3 regions of the Azohydromonas sp. genome follow, and region 1 is predicted to be linked to each of the others. Evidence: predicted binding sites of a transcription regulator. Region 1 holds the regulator's gene; each other region holds the start of a gene.
The links. Region 1 encodes FNR, which switches genes on or off when oxygen is low (the NO sensors DNR and NnrR bind a similar motif). Its sites were predicted from a motif close to TTGATNNNNATCAA; they were not measured.
Positions count from the first base shown of each region.

Region 2: the regulator FNR is predicted to act here: its motif matches at 2,639-2,652, upstream of PKC53_RS11940 (type IV pili methyl-accepting chemotaxis transducer N-terminal domain-containing protein).
Region 3: the regulator FNR is predicted to act here: its motif matches at 2,530-2,543, upstream of PKC53_RS14430 (hemerythrin domain-containing protein).

Region 1 is NZ_DAOKZA010000077.1:3,074-8,915, forward strand. It holds gene ccoG (cytochrome c oxidase accessory protein CcoG) at 1-1,049, shown strand, start outside; gene PKC53_RS17820 (nitrogen fixation protein FixH) at 1,049-1,312, shown strand; gene PKC53_RS17825 (hypothetical protein) at 1,395-1,670, shown strand; gene fnr (fumarate/nitrate reduction transcriptional regulator Fnr) at 1,692-2,426, opposite strand; gene hemN (oxygen-independent coproporphyrinogen III oxidase) at 2,603-4,021, shown strand; gene PKC53_RS17840 (sulfite exporter TauE/SafE family protein) at 4,041-4,790, shown strand; partial or broken gene icd (NADP-dependent isocitrate dehydrogenase) at 4,887-5,842, shown strand, end outside.
Region 2 is NZ_DAOKZA010000029.1:17,428-23,269, forward strand. It holds gene PKC53_RS11935 (response regulator) at 16-681, opposite strand; gene PKC53_RS11940 (type IV pili methyl-accepting chemotaxis transducer N-terminal domain-containing protein) at 695-2,605, opposite strand; gene PKC53_RS11945 (putative nucleotidyltransferase substrate binding domain-containing protein) at 2,725-4,560, shown strand; gene PKC53_RS11950 (inorganic phosphate transporter) at 4,600-5,842, opposite strand, start outside.
Region 3 is NZ_DAOKZA010000042.1:10,510-16,351, reverse strand. It holds gene PKC53_RS14445 (hypothetical protein) at 1-507, opposite strand, end outside; gene PKC53_RS14440 (metal-sulfur cluster assembly factor) at 617-931, opposite strand; gene PKC53_RS14435 (GNAT family N-acetyltransferase) at 928-1,956, opposite strand; gene PKC53_RS14430 (hemerythrin domain-containing protein) at 1,979-2,455, opposite strand; gene PKC53_RS14425 (acyltransferase) at 2,612-3,526, opposite strand; gene PKC53_RS14420 (hypothetical protein) at 3,627-4,970, opposite strand; gene PKC53_RS14415 (DUF2249 domain-containing protein) at 4,967-5,215, opposite strand; gene PKC53_RS14410 (acyl-CoA dehydrogenase family protein) at 5,212-5,842, opposite strand, start outside.

The DNA of each region.
Region 1 (5,842 bases):
GTTTCGAGGGCGACCGCATGCAGCGCATGAAGCGCGACGCCGGCCCCTGGAGCCTCGACCGCACCTGGCGCGCGGTGGCCAAGCAGGTGGCGTGGGTGGCGATCGGGCTGTGGACCGGCATCACCTTCGTCGGCTACTTCACGCCGATCCGCGAACTGGTGCCGGCCGTCGCCGGTTTCGGGCTCGGGCCGTGGGAGACCTTCTGGGTGCTGTTCTACGGCTTCGCGACCTACGGCAACGCCGGCTACATGCGCGAGCAGGTGTGCAAGTACATGTGTCCGTACGCGCGCTTCCAGAGCGCGATGTTCGACAAGGACACGATGATCATCAGCTACGACGCCGAGCGTGGCGAGCCGCGCGGCACGCGCGGGCGCAAGACCGACCTGAAGGCGGCCAACCTGGGGCACTGCATCGACTGCGGGCTGTGCGTGCAGGTGTGTCCGACCGGCATCGACATCCGCAAGGGCCTGCAGTACGAGTGCATCGGCTGCGCCGCCTGCGTCGACGTGTGCGACGGCGTGATGGACAAGATGCAGTACCCGCGCGGGCTGATCCGCTACGCGACGCAGAACGGCATGACCCACCACTGGAGCCGTGCGCAGATGCTGGCGCGCGTGCTGCGCCCGCGCGTGCTGGTCTACACCGCGGTGCTGGTGCTGGTCGCCGGCGCGTTGCTGACGAGCGTCGCGCTGCGCAGTCCGTTTCGGGTCGACGTCGTGCGCGACCGCGCCTCGCTGGCGCGGCTGGTCGACGCCGGCCACATCGAGAACGTCTACCGGCTTCAGGTGATGAACGCCACCGAGCGCGAGCAGCGCTACACCGTCGGCGTGCGCGGCATGGACGGTGCGCAGGTCGACGCCGGCGGCGAGGTGCGGGTGGGGCCGGCGCAGGCGCGCTGGGTGCCCACCGCGGTGCGCATCCCGCCGCAGGCCGCGCAGGCGCTGGGCAGCGGCGCGCACCCGGTCGAGTTCGTCATCGAACGCGTCGCCGACGGCGACCAGGCGGCGGCACGGGTGGTGGAGAAGTCCACCTTCGTTGTGCCGCGCTGATGGCCACCATCCACGAGGAGAACCGCATGCGCCACAAGGATGCCGCCCCGAAGCCGACGCCCTGGTGGCGGGTGGGCATGGTCTGGCTGGTGATCGGCGGCCCGCTGACCGTCGTCGTCGCCGGCATCGTCACCGCGGTGATCGCGGTGCGCGGCGCCGACCCGGTGCTCGACACGTCGGCGCGGCGTGCATCGATGGCGCCGACCGCGACGTCGCCGGCGGTGCAGGCGCGCAACCACGCGGCCACGCCGCCGTCGCGATGAGCGCCGCCACCCGGCCGCCCGAAGGCGGCGCCCGTGCTGCATCGGGGACGACGTGGCCGCGCAGCGACAGGAGGGCCGTCGCGTGAGCACCGCGAGCATCGGCCGGCGCCTGCAGACCGTGCTGTGGCCGGCGTTCCTGATGGCCGGCGTGCTCGAGATGCTGGTGTTCGCCGTCGTCGACCCCGGCAGCCTGCACGGCTTCGGCGGCGCTTCGCTCGACTGGCCGCCGCTGGCGGTCTACAGCGTGGCGTTCCTGGTGTTCTGGGCGGTCATCGCCGCAGCCGGCTTCATCAGCCAACTGCTCGCCTGCTCGGCGCGCGACATCAACGAGGGGCGGATGTCGCCCGACGGCCCCTGATCGCGCCCGGCGGGCACGCGCTCAGCAGGTGGCGCCGTTGACCAGCTGCTGTAGCCCGGCCTGGTCGATGATCGTGATCTGCCGCTGCTTGACCTCGAGCAGGCCGTCGTCCTGGAACTTCGAGAAGGTGCGGCTCACGGTCTCGAGCTTCAGCCCCAGGTAGCTGCCGATCTCCTCGCGCGTCATGCGCAGGATCAGCGACGTGCCCGAGAAGCCTCGGGCCTGCAGCCGCTGCGTCAGGTTCAGCAGGAACGCGGCCAGGCGTTCCTCGGCGCGCATGCTGCCCAGCAGCAGCATCACGCCGTGGTCGCGCACGATCTCGCGGCTCATGATGCGGTGGAACTGGTGCTGCAGGTTGTTGAACTCGCGCGACAGCCGCTCCAGCTCCTCGAACGGGATCACGCACACCTGCGAGTCCTCGAGCGCGACCGCGTCGACCGTGTGGCGGTCGGTGCCGATGCCGTCGAGCCCGAGCAGCTCGCCGGCCATCTGGAACCCGGTGACCTGGTCGCGTCCGTCCTCGGCGGTGACGCAGGTCTTGAAGAAACCGGTGCGCACCGCGTACAGCGACTGGAACGCGTCGCCGCTGCGGAACAGCTGGTCGCCGCGGGCGACGCTGCGCCGCGTGGCCACCAGCGTGTCGAGGTGCTCGAGGTCGTGACTGTTCAGTCCGACCGGCAGGCACAGCTCGCGCAGGCTGCAACTGGAGCAGGCGACCTTGAACGAATCGGGGCGGATCGGGGGCTGGGTGGTCATGGGGCGAGGCGGCGGTGCGTGAAGCCGAGGCGAACGGGTCGGTGTCGACAGGGGACCGGTGGGCTCGATGGACCGCATGATATGCCTCAAACCAGCCGGGATTCTTGGTTGTCGGCGCGCACCCCCACTTGATGCATGTCAACCCCTCGGTCCACCGCTTTGGCACAGTCGGCGGCATGCAAGATCTGGTCGAACAGGACGCGCCGGTCGAGCCGGTGCTGTCCGAGGCGCTGCTGGCCCGGCTCGACAAGCCGGGGCCGCGCTACACCTCGTACCCCACCGCCGACCGCTTCGTCGAGGCCTTCGGGCCGGCCGAGTATGCGCAGGCGCTGGCGCAGCGCGCGCAGGGCGCCACCGTCGGCGGTACGCCGCCGCTGTCGGTGTACGTGCACATCCCGTTCTGCGAGTCGGTGTGTTACTACTGCGCCTGCAACAAGGTCATCACGCGTCACCACGAGCGCGCCGAGCAGTACCTGGACGCGCTCGACGTCGAGATCGGGCTGCACGTGCAGGCGCTGGGCACGGGCCAGTCGGTGTCGCAGCTGCACTTCGGCGGCGGCTCGCCGACCTTCCTCAGCGACGCCGAGATCGACCAGCTGATGGGCTCGCTGCGGCGCGCCTTCCGCATCGCGCCGGGCGCCGAGGTGTCGATCGAGGTCGATCCGCGCACCGTCACCGCCGAGCGCCTGGCGCAGCTCGCGCGCGCCGGCTTCAACCGCATCAGCTTCGGCGTGCAGGACTTCGACCCCGACGTGCAGAAGGCGGTGCACCGCGTGCAGTCGTTCGAGATGGTGCGCGACCTGATGGCAAGCGCGCGTGCGCTGGGCTTCGAGTCGACCAACGTCGACCTGATCTACGGTCTGCCGCGGCAGACGCCGGCCTCGCTGGCGCGCACCATCGCCCAGGTCGGCGAGCTGCGCCCGGACCGCATCGCGCTGTACGCGTACGCGCACCTGCCGCAGCGGTTCAAGCCGCAGCGCCGCATCGACCCGGCGCAGCTGCCGCCGCCGGCCGACCGCGTGACGATGCTCGGCAACGCGATCCGCGGCTTCCTCGGCATGGGCTACGCGTACATCGGCATGGACCACTTCGCGCTGCCCGGCGACTCGCTGGCGGTGGCCAAGCGCCAGGGTCGGCTGCACCGCAACTTCCAGGGCTACAGCACGCAGCCGGACTGCGACCTGATCGGCCTGGGCGTGTCGGCGATCGGGCGCATCGGCGCGACCTACAGCCAGAACGTGAAGACGCTGCCGCAGTACTACGACGCGATGCGCCAGCAGCTGTTTCCCACCGAACGCGGGCTGGCGCTCAGCCGCGACGACCTGGTGCGCCGCGCGGTGATCATGGCGCTGATGTGCCAGGGCAGGGTCGACTTCGAGTCGATCGAGCTGGCGCACCTGCTGCGCTTTCGCGACTACTTCGCCAGCGAGCTCGAGCAGCTGCGCTCGCTGGCCGAGATGGGGCTCGTCGAGATCGACGCCGAGGGCGTGTCGGTGACGCCGCTGGGCTGGTACTTCGTGCGCGCCGTGGCGATGACCTTCGACCGATACCTGCAGGCCGACCGCACGCGCGAGCGCTTCTCCCGCATCATCTGACCCGCCGCGGCACTGGCTGGTGGACACCGCCCTTGCGCTGAGCGCGCTGCTGATGGGCCTGGCCGGCTCGCCGCACTGCGTGGCGATGTGCGGCGCCGCCTGCGCCGGCATCGCCGGGCGCTGCGGCGGTGCACGCCCGCAGCGCGCGCTGCTGGCGCTGCACCTGGGCCGGCTGCTCAGCTACGCCGCCGGCGGCGCCGTGGTGGCCGTCGGCGTCGGCGCGCTGGCCGACATCGCCGCCTGGTCGCCGGCACTGCGCCCGCTGTGGACGCTGGTGCACGCCGCGGCGCTGGCGCTGGGGGTGTGGCTGCTGTGGCACGGCCGGCAGCCGGCTTTCCTCGACAACCTCGGGCGAGGCACGTCGCGCGAGCTGGCGGCCGCCGGTGCGCCGGCGGCCGCCGGCGGTGCACCGCAACCGGTGCACGGCCCGACGCCGCGGCGCGCGCGCTGGCCCGGCCCGCTGAAGGCCGGCGCCGCCGGCGCGCTGTGGCTGGCCTGGCCCTGTGGGCTGCTGCACTCGGCGCTGGTGATGGCCGCGCTGGGCCACGGCGCGGTCGGCGGCGCGTCGATCATGGCCGCGTTCGCCGTCGGCACGTCGGTCGGGCTGTGGGTCGGGCCGGCGCTGTGGTGGCGCATCGGCGCGCCCGGTGCCGGCTGGCTGGCCGGCGGCGGCGCGGTGCGGCTGGCCGGGCTCGGGCTCGCGGCGGCGTCGGCGTGGGCGCTCGGGCACGACCTGGGCGCCAAGGTGCTCGCGTACTGCCTGTCGTGAGCGCGCCCGCGCCCGGCGCGCGTCAGGCCGCCGACAGCCCGCGGCATAGAATCGTCGGCCAGCTGTAGCGCACCCCCCACCACGGAGCCCGGATCCATGTACCAGCACATCAAGGTGCCCGCGAGCGGGCAGAAGATCACCGTCAACGCGGACTTCTCGCTCAACGTGCCCGACCAGCCGATCATCCCGTACATCGAGGGCGACGGCACCGGGTTCGACATCACGCCGGTGATGCTCAAGGTCGTCGACGCCGCGGTCGCGAAGAGCTACGGCGGCAAGCGCAAGATCCACTGGATGGAGGTCTACGCCGGCGAGAAGTCGACCAAGGTCTACGGCCCCGACGTGTGGCTGCCCGAGGAGACGCTGCACGCGGTGCGCGACTACGTGGTCAGCATCAAGGGCCCGCTGACGACGCCGGTGGGCGGCGGCATCCGTTCGCTGAACGTCGCGCTGCGCCAGGAACTGGACCTGTACGTGTGCCTGCGCCCGATCCAGTACTTCAAGGGCGTGCCCAGCCCGCTGAAGGAGCCCGAGAAGACCAACATGGTGATCTTCCGCGAGAACTCGGAGGACATCTACGCCGGCATCGAGTGGGAGGCCAAGAGCGACAAGGCCAGGAAGGTCATCAAGTTCCTGATGCAGGAGATGGGGGTCACGAAGATCCGCTTCCCCGAGACCAGCGGCATCGGCGTCAAGCCGGTGTCGATCGAGGGCACCGAGCGCCTGGTGCGCAAGGCGATCCAGTACGCGATCGACAACGACAAGCCCAGCGTGACCCTGGTGCACAAGGGCAACATCATGAAGTTCACGGAAGGCGGCTTCCGCGACTGGGGCTACGCGCTGGCGCAGAAGGAATTCGGGGCGCAGCCGATCGACGGCGGGCCGTGGTGCAAGTTCAAGAACCCGAAGACCGGCCGCGACATCGTCGTCAAGGACTCGATCGCCGACGCGTTCCTGCAGCAGATCCTGCTGCGCCCGGCCGAGTACAGCGTGATCGCGACGCTGAACCTCAACGGCGACTACGTCAGCGACGCGCTGGCGGCGCAGGTCGG
Region 2 (5,842 bases), on a different contig from region 1:
GCGCGCCGCGCCGGATCAGAGCCCGCGCTCGGTCGCGTACACGGCGGCCTGCACGCGCGAACCCAGGTCGAGCTTGCGCAGGATGTGCTGCACGTGGATCTTCACCGTGGTCTCGGCGATGCCCAGTTCGCGCGCGATCTCCTTGTTGCTCGCGCCGCGCGCGATGCAGCGCAGGATCTCGCGCTCGCGCGGCGACAGCGCGTGGATCGCGTCGGCGCGCACGTCGGCCGGCGGCTGCGGCGCCGCCGGCGGGTGCAGCTGGCGGAACGCGTCGACGAGTTTGCCGGTCATCTCCGGGCTGACGACGGACTCGCCGGCCATCGCGCGCACGATGCTCGCGGCGAGCGCGTCGCTGTCGATGGTCTTCAGCAGGTAGCCGCTGGCGCCGGCGCGCAGCGCGGCGGCGAGGTCGCGTTCGTCCTCGCTGACGGTGAGCATCAGCACACGCGCCTGCGGCGCGGCCTCGCGCAGGCCCTGCAGCGCGTCGACGCCGGCGACGCCGGGCAGGTGGTTGTCGAGCAGGATCAGGTCGGGGCGGCGCTCGCCGGCGAGCCGCTGCGCCTGCCCGGCGTCGCCCGCCTCGCCGACGACCTCGAAGCGCCCGTCCTGCGCCAGCAGCGCGACCAGCCCGCGACGGAACAGCGTGTGGTCGTCGACGACCAGCAGGCGGATGCGCGCCACCGCCGACCTCCCCTCACGCGGCCACCGCCGCCGGCGGCGCGCCCACCGCGGCCGGCGGCGTCGCGCTGGGCAGCGTCAGCGTCACGCAGGTGCCAGCGCCCGGGACCGCGTCGACCTGCACCTGCGCACCGATGCGCCGCGCGCGTTCGTGCATGATGCCCAGCCCGACGTGCGTCTCGTCGTGCGGCGCGTCGGCGTCGAAGCCCACGCCGTCGTCGCGCACCTCGAAGCGCCACTGCGGCGCGGCCTGCACCTCGACCCACACCTCGCGCGCCTCCGCGTGCTTGCGCACGTTCGACAGCGCCTCCTGGATCACGTGCAGCACCTGCACCTGCACGTCGGGCGGCAGCGGCAGACCGTGGCCCTCGACCTGCAGGTGCGTGCGCAGCCCGCTCTGGTGCTCGAACTTGCGCAGCGTGGTGCGCAGCGCCGGCTCGATGTGCTCGCCCTGCGTGCGCGTGCGGAAGTGCACCAGCAGCTCGCGCACGTCGGCGGTGCTCTCGCGCACGCCGGCGTCGAGTTCGTCGAGCGCGCGCGCGACGGCGTCGCCGTCGCCGCGCTGCGTCGCCTGGCGCAGCAGCTGCACCTGGATCTTCAGGAACGACAGCGACTGCGCGATCGAGTCGTGCAGCTCGCGCGCCAGCAGCCCGCGCTCCTCGGCCACCGCGCTCTCGCGCTCGAGCGCGGCCACGCGCAGGCTCTCCATCGCGCTGGCCAGGTGGTGCGCGAGCGCCTCGAGCACGCCACGCTCGTCGTCGCCGAGCGTGACCGGGTGGCGGTAGAACAGGTCGACCTCGCCGAGCACGCGCTGCTGCAGGTGCAGCGGCACCGTGACCAGCGACTCGAAACCCTCGCGCGCGCAGCCCAGCGTCGCGCCCCCGTCGGGCACGATCGGCACCACGCGCGCGTTGGCCGCGGTGCTCAGCGGCTGGCCGCAGTGGCAGGTTCCGCTGGGCACGCAGCGCTCGTCGTGCGCCATCGCGGTGGGCAGGCAGTCGCCGGCGAGCAGCAGGTAGCGCTGGTTGGCCTCGTCCGACCAGCGGATCGCCGCGGCGTCGGCCCGGGCGATGCGCCGCACCTTCTGCGCGAAGCCGCGCGCCAGCTCGTCGAGCGTCGCCGCCTCGCCGAGGAACAGGCTGACCTCGTACAGCGCCGCCAGCCGCTCGCTCTGCTCCTGCAGTCGCGCGGTCTTCTCGCGCACGCGGTCCTCGAGCCCGCGGTACAGCGACTGCAGCGTCGCCGACATGCGGTTGAACCCGCGCGCGAGCTGGCCGAACTCGTCGAGGCTGGTCACCTCGACGCGCGTGTCGAAGTCGCCGCGTTCGACGCTGTGCAGGCCGCTGCGCAGCCGGCCGAGCGGCTCGATGACCAGCAGGTAGCCGGTGTACAGCAGCACCACCGCACCGCCCAGCGCCAGCGCCATCATCGCCATCTGCGACAGGTTGAGGATCGCCGTCAGGCGCGCCAGCTCGTGCTCGATGGCCAACACGAAGCGGTCGACCGAGGCGACGAAGGCGTCGGCCTGCTCGGCCGCCCGCGACGGCGGCGGCGTCGCCGCGCCGAGCCACAGCGCGCGCAGCCCGTCCCACCCGCGCACGACCTCGTCGAAGCGCGCGCGCGTGTCGGCGTTCCACGGCACGAACAGCGGGCGCAGCGCGTCGCCCTCGCGCAGCAGCTCGATGCTGTCGTCGAAAGTGCGCCCGAGCGCCTGCGCGTCGTCGGGCGTGCCGGCCTGCAGCATCGTCGCCAGCCGCCAGACCTGCATGCGCATGCGACCGGCTTCGTTGACCGCCGCCGCGCTGCCCTCGAAATGCCACGCCACCCACAGCGTCTGCCCGATCGCGAGCACGAGCAGTGCGCCCAGCACGCCGCCGATCGCCAGCAGCTTGGTGGCGACCGACCACGGGCGGCGTTGGCGCGTCATCGGCGCACTCTAGCCCGCTGCGCCGCGCACGACTTGACTTCGCTCAAGTACCACGCCCCCGCTGCCGGGCCGACCGCAGGCCGATCGGCGAGACTCCGGCAGCCGACCGACGCCCTGCGATGACCGGACCCGCCGACCCCCGCGTGCTGCCGCTGCTCGACGCGCACCGCGTCTTCGCTGCGCTGTCGCCGGCGGCGCGCGCACGGCTGGCGCAGCGCTTCGTCGTCGAGCGGCACGCCGACGGCGCCACGCTGGCCGCTGCCGGCCAGCTCGGCGAACGCCTCGCGCTGGTGCTCGACGGCCGGGTCGAACTGCACGACACGCGCCACGACGCCGCCGTGGTCGTCGAACGCGGCGCGCTGTTCGGCGCCGGCGCCGAGCCGCGCGGCGATCCGGCGACGTGGCGGGCGCAGGCGCGCGGGGACTGCACGCTGGCCTTCGTCGGCGCCGACGTCGTCGCCGCACTGTGCGCCGACGAGCCGGCGCTGGCGTTCCACCTGGCGCCGCCGCGGGCGCCGGTCGCGCCGCCGGTCGACACGCACCTGAACCTGCTGTCCACGCCGGTGCGCGCGCTGCTGCGGCGCGCACCGGTGACGCTGGCGCCGACCGCGTCGATCGCCGAGGCCGCGCGGCTGATGCGCGACGAGCGCGTGTCGTCGGTGCTGCTCGTCGAGCGCGACCACCTGCTCGGCCTGGTCACCGACCGCGACCTGCGCAACCGTGCGCTCGCCGCCGACGTCGACCCGGCGCGCCCGGTGGTCGACATCGCGACCGTCGCGCCGCTGACCATCGACGTCGCGCAGCCGGCGTTCGAGGCGCTGCGACTGATGGCGCGGCACAACATCCACCACATGCCGGTGCTCGACGGCCAGCGCGTCGCCGGCATCGTCACCGCCACCGACGTCACCGAGCAGCACGGCACCTCGGCGGTGTTCCTCGCCGGCGAGATCTACCGGCAGTCGTCGCTCGACGGGCTGATCGCCGCCGCCGGCAAGGTGCAGGCGCTGCAGCGCCACCTGGCGGCGGCGCGCGCCAGCGCCTACGCGGCCGGTCGCCTCGTGACCGCGATCACCGACGCGCTGACGACGCGGCTGCTGCAGCTGGCCGAGGCGCGCCTCGGGCCGCCGCCGGTGGACTACGCGTGGCTGGCCGCCGGCTCGCAGGCGCGCAACGAGCAGACCGCCAAGAGCGACCAGGACAACGCGCTGCTGATCGACGACGCCTACGACGCCGCGGCACACGGCGCGTACTTCGAGGCGCTCGCGCAGCAGGTCAACGACGGGCTCGCCGCCTGCGGCTACGTGCACTGCCCGGGCGACATGATGGCGCGCAACGCCGCCTGGCGGCAGCCGCGCCGGCGCTGGCTCGCCTACTTCCACCACTGGACCGACGAGCCCGAGCCGATGGCGCTGGTGCTGACCTGCGTGTTCTTCGACCTGCGCTGCGTCTACGGCCGCGACGACCTGCTCGAGTCGCTGCGCCGCGACGTGCTGCAGCACACGCGGCACAACGGCCTGTTCCTCGCGCACATGGTCGCCAACGCGCTGACGCACCGTCCGCCGATCGGCCTGTTCGGCGGCATCGCGGTGGCGCGCTCGGGCGAGCACCGCGGCACCATCGACCTGAAGCACCAGGGCATCGTGCCGATCGTCGACCTGGCGCGCATCGTCGCGCTGGCCGGCGGGCACCCGCAGGTCGGCACGCACGAGCGCCTGTCGGTGGCCGGCCGCGACGGCGAGATCGGCGAGCGCGACGCGCGCGACCTGCGCGACGCGCTCGAGTTCCTCGGCAGCCTGCGCCTGCAGCACCAGGCGCGCCAGACCGCCGCCGGGCTCGCCCCCGACAACCACCTTCCCCTCGACGAGCTGTCGAGCTTCGAGCGCGACCAGCTGAAGGACGCGTTCGCGGTGGTGCAGCGCGTGCAGAACGCGCTGGCGCAGCGCTACCGGCTCTGAGCGTGCGCCGCGGGCCCGAGGCCGCCCGACGCGCGCCGGTCAGGCGTTGACCATGCCGAAGATCATGAAGTAGATCAGCGCACCCAGTGCCGCCGACACCGGCACCGTGACCAGCCAGGCCGCGACGATCTTCACCAGCTCCGAGCGCTTGACCAGGTCCTCGCGGTACACCCGCTTGAGCTGCTTGCGCTCGAACTTGCTCAGGTCGGCGGCCGCGGTGTGGCGCTTGAGCGCGTCGAGCATCTCGCGCTTGCGCTCGAGCGAGGCGCGCAGGAAGTCGTCGAGGAAGCGGTCGACGACCTCCTTGTCCTGGCCCGCGTGGTGCATGCGGATGAAACCGATCGCGTGCGCGTGCGGGCGGTGCAGCAGCTCGCGCAGGAAGCCCACGCCGAACACGCCGCCGACCGCGATGTGCGTCGAGCTCACCGGCAGGCCGAGCTGCGACGCGACGATCACCGTCACCGCGGCGGCCATCGCCACGCAGTAGGCGCGCATCTGGTCGAGCTCGGTGATCTCGCTGCCGACCTTGCGGATCAGCCGCGGACCGTACAGCAGCAGCCCGATCGAGATGCCGACGGCGCCGACCACCATCACCCACGGCGGGATCGCCGCCTGTCCCGACACCGAGCCGCTGCGCACTGCGTCGACCACCGCCGCCAGCGGCCCCACCGCGTTGGCCACGTCGTTGGCACCGTGCGCGAAGCTCAGCAGCGCGGCGGCGAAGATCAGCGGCCAGGTGAACAGCCGGTTGATGCCCTGGCGGCTGTTCTCGAGCGTCGTCGACGCGCGGCGCACCGCACGCGCCGCGAGCCAGGTGGCGGCGACGCCGGCGACCGCGCCCACGGCCAGCGCCGTCGCGAAGCCGACGTGCCACACGCGGTTCAGGCCCTTGAGCGCGAGGTAGGTCGTGAAGGCCAGCGCCATCAGCCCGATCAGCCACGGCACCACGCGTCGCGCCGCCTCGACCATGTCGTCGCGATACAGGATGCGGTGCGTGATCCAGTACAGCAGCGCGGCGGCGACCAGCGCGCCGAGCACCGGCGAGATGACCCAGCTGGCGGCGATCTCGCCGAGCTGCGACCAGTTCGCCGCCTGCATGCCGCCGGCGGCCAGCCCGGCGCCGAGCACCGCGCCGACGATCGAGTGCGTGGTCGACACCGGCGCGCCCATCGCGGTGGCGACGTTGAGCCAGATCGCGCCGGCCAGCAGCGCCGCGGTCATCAGCCAGATGAAGCGGTCGGTACCCTCGATCGCGCCGGCGTCGATGATGCCCTTCTGGATC
Region 3 (5,842 bases), on a different contig from region 1:
CACCAGGAAGCCGAGCCACCAGCCGACCACCTGGTGCACCGCGGCGCCGGCGGCCCACAGCGCGGTGCCCACGCTCCAGCAGCCGGCGGCCACCGCGATGACGAGCATGAACAGCTCGCGCTGGCGGCGCAGCACGTCGAGCGAGGCGGCCAGCAGCACGACGCTGCCGGCCAGGTACAGCCAGGGCGCGGCCGGCGCGGCGCCGTGCATCACCGCTGCGGTGCCGAGCCCGGCGAGCAGCGGCCCGGCGTAGGCCCAGGCGCGGCCGATGGCCACCGCGCGCTCGAGCGCGATGACCACGCCGAAGAAGCCGCACACCATCAGCGGCCCGTGCAGCGCCGCCGCGCCGGTGGCGACGTCGGGCATGGTCCACCCCAGCCGCGCGAGCCCGGCGCCGACGCCGGCGAACAGCGCGACGAAGCCGAACGCCAGCAGCGGCACGCGCCACCACGCCGGTCGCCGCTCGCGCGCCGTGCGCTCGCCGGCGCGACCGGCTTCGGGGGTCACTGCGCTGCGCTGCAAGGTGTCGTCCGTGCCGCCACGCCACGTGCCGCGCCCACGGGCCGCGGCGCGACCCTTGCGGCGGGCGCCGCGCCGCAGCCGCTTCGGCGGGGGGTCAGAACTTGCCCCACCCGAAGTGCTCCCGCGCGAACCCGCTCATGCGCTCGGGCGTCCACGGCGGGTCCCACACCAGCTCGACGTCGACCGGCACGCCCGACGGCACCACCGAGCCCAGCGCCGCGTGCACCTCGTCGACGATCATGTCGGCCATCGGGCACGCGGCGCTGGTCATCGTCATCTCGACGCGCACGCCGCCGTCGTCGACCTCGACGCCGTAGATCAGTCCGAGGTCGACGATGTTCATCCCCGCCTCGGGGTCCATCACCTGGCGCAGCGCCTCGCGCACCGCGTCTTCGTCGGGCAGGTTCACGCGCCGGCCTCCCGCGCGCGCACGAACGACAGGCGCTGCGACGGCGCGAACCCCGCGGCGTGCAGGAAACCCAGCAGCGCGAGGTCGCGCTGCGGCACGATGGTCTCGACGCGCTCGACGCGCAGCGCGCCGAGGTTGGCGAACAGCTGCGCGAGCAGCGCGCGGCCGACGCCGCGGCGCGCGTACTCGGGGTCGACGCCCAGCGTGTCGATCACCGCCACCGGCTCGGTGCGGCCGAAGTCGCCCAGGTCGGCGCGCGCCATCAGGTAGCCGACGATCGCGCCGTCGCGGCGCGCGGTCAGCGACACGCGCACGCCGGCGTCGTCCATCGCCTCGCCCAGCCGCGCGGCGATGTAGTCGTGCCGGTCGCGGCCGGTGATGTCGCGGTCGATGCGCGCGATCGCGTCGAGGTCCTCGGGCACCATCGAGCGCACGTCGGCGCCGTCGCGCTCGACGCGCTCGTGGTCGTTGGCTTCGCCGCGGCCGTAGTCGATCTCGTGGCCCGGGCCCTCGCCCGCCTCGAGCGCGACCGGACCGTCGCGCTCGGGGCGCCAGCTGCCCGGCTCGACCGCGGTGTCGACGATCTGGTCGGGCGCCAGGTCGAAGCCCAGGCTGTCGAACCACTCGAGCATGTCGGTGTGGCGCCACTCGGCGGCGGTGCGCATCTCGGCCATGCCGTGGCGCTGCGCCCAGGTGTCGAGCGCGTCGAACAGCCGCCGGCCGATGCCGGCGTGGCGCAGGTCGTTGCGCACGCCGACCAGCTCGAGGCGCAGCGCCGGGCGGCGGCGGCCGAATTCGCCGGCCAGCACGCGCGCGAGGATGAAGCCGGCCAGGCTCTGGCCGACCACGGCGGCGAACTGCGCGTGCGCGGCGGGTTCGCGGCGCGCGGCGGCGAGCCGGCGCTCGATGTAGTCGCGTCGGGTGCGGCCCTCGATGGCGGCGTCGATCGCGACGACGGCGTCGAGGTCGTCGGCGGCGAGCGCACGCACGGTCACGGCGGCGTCGGTGGCGGCATGGGTGTTCATCGTCGGTCTCCCAGGGGCGGGTTCAGTCGCAAGCGTAGGCGAACGCGAGTTCGCGGTCGGCGTCGTCGTCGAGCAGGTCGTCGAGCAGCGGCAGCAGCGCCATCGTCTCCTTCTGGATGTGCGCGACCTGGCGTTCGACCATCTCCAGCGCCAGCCGCTTGAGCGTCGCCGCCGACGCGGCGTCGGGCGTGCCGGCGGCGGCCGCGCGCGCCAGCGGCAGCAGATCCTCGGCCACCGCGCGGATGCTCGCGTGCTCCTCGGCGAGCAGTTCGGCGAGGTCGCCGTCGCCGGCGTCGGCCATGCGCGGGAACAGCTGCTGCTCCTCGAAGTCGAAGTGGCGGCCGATTTCGTGCTCGAGCTGGCGCACCAGCGGTGCGGCCAGCGACAGCCACTCGGCGTCGTCGCCGCGCGCGAGCGCGCGCTCGACGCGGCCGAGCAGTTCGAGGCTGGCGCGGTGCTCGTCGTCGAGCGTGCGGGAGACTTGTCGCGAATAGCTCATGGCGGTGTGTCGTGCAAGGGTGGACCAAATTCGGTACTGCGATACCAGAATAAGGGCCTGCCACCGTCGTGGGCTTGCCGCAGGTCAACCGCCGGGCGATCGGACGCGCGCGCCGCGACCCGGCCGCCGGCGCGGGCACGGGCTGGGCCGGCCCGCTCAGGCATGCGCTGCCGCCCCGGGCGCGCCGAGCAGCGCGCCGATCTGCGCGTCCTTGTCGAGCCACAGCTGCTCGAGCCAGCGGTGGAAGGTCGCGCGGAACGCCGCGTCGGCGGTGTAGTCGCCGGCGCAGAACTCGGGCGGGATCGGCAGCTGGCGCACGCGCACGACGATGCGCGGCACGCGGCCGCCGAGGAACTGCCAGAAGGTCGGCGCGCCGTCGGGGTAGACGATGGTCGCGTCGATCAGCGAGTGGAATCGCTCGCCCATCGCGTTCAGCGCCAGCGCCAGCGCGCCGGCCTTCGGCTTGAGCAGGTGGCGGTACGGCGAGTGCTGCGCGCGGTGCTTGGCGGCGGTGAAGCGCGTGCCCTCGGCGAAGTTCATCACGCTGGTGGGCACCAGCGCGAACTTCGCGCAGGCGCGACGGGTGGTCTCGCGGTCCTGCTCGCGCAGCTCGGGGCGCGCGCGCAGTGCCGCCTTCGAGTGCCGCCTCATGAACGGGAAGTCGAGTGCCCACCAGGCCAGCCCGATCACCGGCACGTAGATCAGCTGCTGCTTGAGGAAGAACTTCAGCAGCGGGATGCGGCGGTTGAGCACGTGCTGCAGCACGAAGATGTCGACCCAGGTCTGGTGGTTGGCGTTGACCAGGTACCAGTCGGCGTAGCGCAGCGCGTCGACGCCCTCGACGTCCCAGTGCGTGCGCTGCGTCAGCCGCATCCAGCCGCTGTTGCACGCGATCCAGTGGGTCGCGATCGCGTTGAGCAGCGGGTCCACGCGCAGGCGCACCGCGTCGAACGGCAGCGCCAGCTTGACCAGCGACAGCGCGAACAGCGGCGCGCACCAGAACAGCGTGTTGAGCACCAGCAGCGCGAACGCGATCGCGCCGCGCAGGAAGGGTGGCAGGAACGAGAGCATCGGGCGGGGCATGGCGGCGCGGCGGCGGGTGCGCGCGCGCGGCGCCGGGGATGGAAACGTGGATTGTCCGTGCTGCGGCGTGCGGCGTTCCTGCGCCAGATCAGCCGCGCGCGGCCGTCGCGGGCGGCGGGGTGGCCAGGCTGTGGCGCAGCCGCTGCCACACGCCGAGGTAGAACAGGCCGAACGCCACGGCGCCGACGCCGCCGGCGAGCGCCGCCGCGCCGGCCAGCCAGGCCGAGTCGGCGAGCACCGCGGCGGCGAGCAGCGCCAGCGCCACCAGGTGCGCCGCGAAGTGCCACGCCAGCGGGCGCTCGCGCGTCAGCGCCGACGGCGTCGGCGGGCGCGGCTGGCCGCGCGCCGCGTGCATCGACGCGAGGAACGGCAGGATGCGCTGCAGCACGCCGAACAGGAAACTCAGCAGCCAGCCGCCGACGGCGAGCACGACGAACAGCCTGCCGAGCCGCCCGGCGTCGAGCCCCAGCGCCGGCGCCGCCAGCTGCAGCAGCGCGACGGCCAGCGCCAGCGCGAGCGCGCCCCAGCCCACGCGCATGAGCTGCTGGGCGCGGCCCAGGTCGCGGCGCATCCCGGTGGCCAGCGCGTGGTGCATCAGCTTCAGGTGCAGCGCCAGCGCCAGCGCGCCGGCGGCCAGCGCCGCGCCGCGCAGCGCCAGCGGCGCGACGTCGAACGCCGCCACCGCCGCCAGCGCGACCGCCGCCAGCGCCGAGGCGCCCGACGCCAGCTGCAGCCGCTCGTCGGGCACGCCCGACAGCGCGAACATCGGCAGCAGCACGTACGACAGCCCGAACGCCAGCAGCCCCATCGTGCCGAACACGCCGGCGGCCAGGTGCAGCGCGCGCGCCGCGTCGCGATCGAGCAGCGGGTGGCCCAGCCACAGCGCCACCAGCGCCAGCGCGCTGGCCGCCAGCAGCGCCAGCGCCGCCAGCGCGCCCCAACCGTGCAGCACGACGCCGGGCATGCCGCGCGCGCCCAGCAGGTTCAGGCCCAGCAGCGCCGCCCAGGCCACCAGCGCCGCGACCACCGCGGCGGCGCCGAGCGCGAGCAGCGTCGGGTGCGCCAGCCCCATGCCCAGCGCCAGCGTGGCCACGCCGGGCACGTAGACCCACCACAGCGCGGCGGCCACGCGCGGCGAGCGCACCGGCTGGCGCGTGGCCACCGGCAGCAGCTGCAGGCTGGCGCCGATCGCGCTCGACAGCAGCGTGCCCAGCGTCACCAGGTGCAGCGCCGCCAGCGGCCAGCCCAGCCCGCCGCGCCACTGCGCCCAGTCGGCGGCGCCGGCCAGCAGCGCCAGCCAGGCCAGCGCGTGGAACGCCACCGCGGCGCCGAAGAAGCGCAGCGGCACCGACGCCGGCAGCAGCCGGCCCTTCGCGCCGGCAAGGAAGGTGCCGCCGAGCTTGGCCGGCTTGCGGATCGGCCCGGCGCTCACGGCAGCGCGGCGAGTCGCAGCCGCACCTCGCCGGGGTCGCCGGCGACCTGCTCCGCGCCCCAGCCGATCTGCGCCAGCTCGGGGTACAGCAGCTGCGGGTCGCGGTCGTGGTGCACGACGACGACGCCGCCGGCGCCGACCTGCGCGACGAGTTGCAGGATCTGCACCAGCGGATGCGGCGCCGGCAGCCCGCGCACGTCGATGTGCGTGCCGTCGGCGTCGTGCCAGGTGCGCGGCGCGTTCACCGGCCGCCCGCGTCGTGCGCGGTGCGCAGGTGCTGCGCGCCGATCACCAGCTGCAGCACCTCGGTCGCGCCTTCGTAGATGCGCAGCGCGCGCACGTCGCGGTACAGCCGCTCGACCGGCTGGCCGCTGACCACGCCGAGCCCGCCGTGCAACTGCACCGCGGCGTCGATCACCTGCTGCGCCGCCTCGGTCGCGTAGAGCTTGGCCATCGACGCCTCGCGCGTGACGCGCCGGCCGAGCACGTCGCGCGTCCAGGCGCTGCGCCAGACCATCAGCGCGGCGGCGTCGATCTCGGTGCACATGCGCCCGAGCTGCACCTGCGTGAGCTGGAAGTCCGCCAGCCGCTGGCCGAACATGCGCCGCGACCGCGCGCGCGCGGTGGCCTCGTCGAGCGCGCGGCGCGCGAATCCCAGCGCCGCCGCGCCGACCGTGGTGCGGAACAGGTCCAGCGTGCCCATCGCAATCGCGAAGCCCTGGCCCGGCGCGCCGATCAGGCGGTCGGCGCCGACGCGGCAGCCGCCGAGCTTGAGCGTGCCCAGCGGGTGCGGCGAGATCACCGGGATGCGCTCGCTGGCGTCGAGCCCCGGGGTGTCGGCGTCGACGAGGAACGCCGAGATGCCCTTGGCG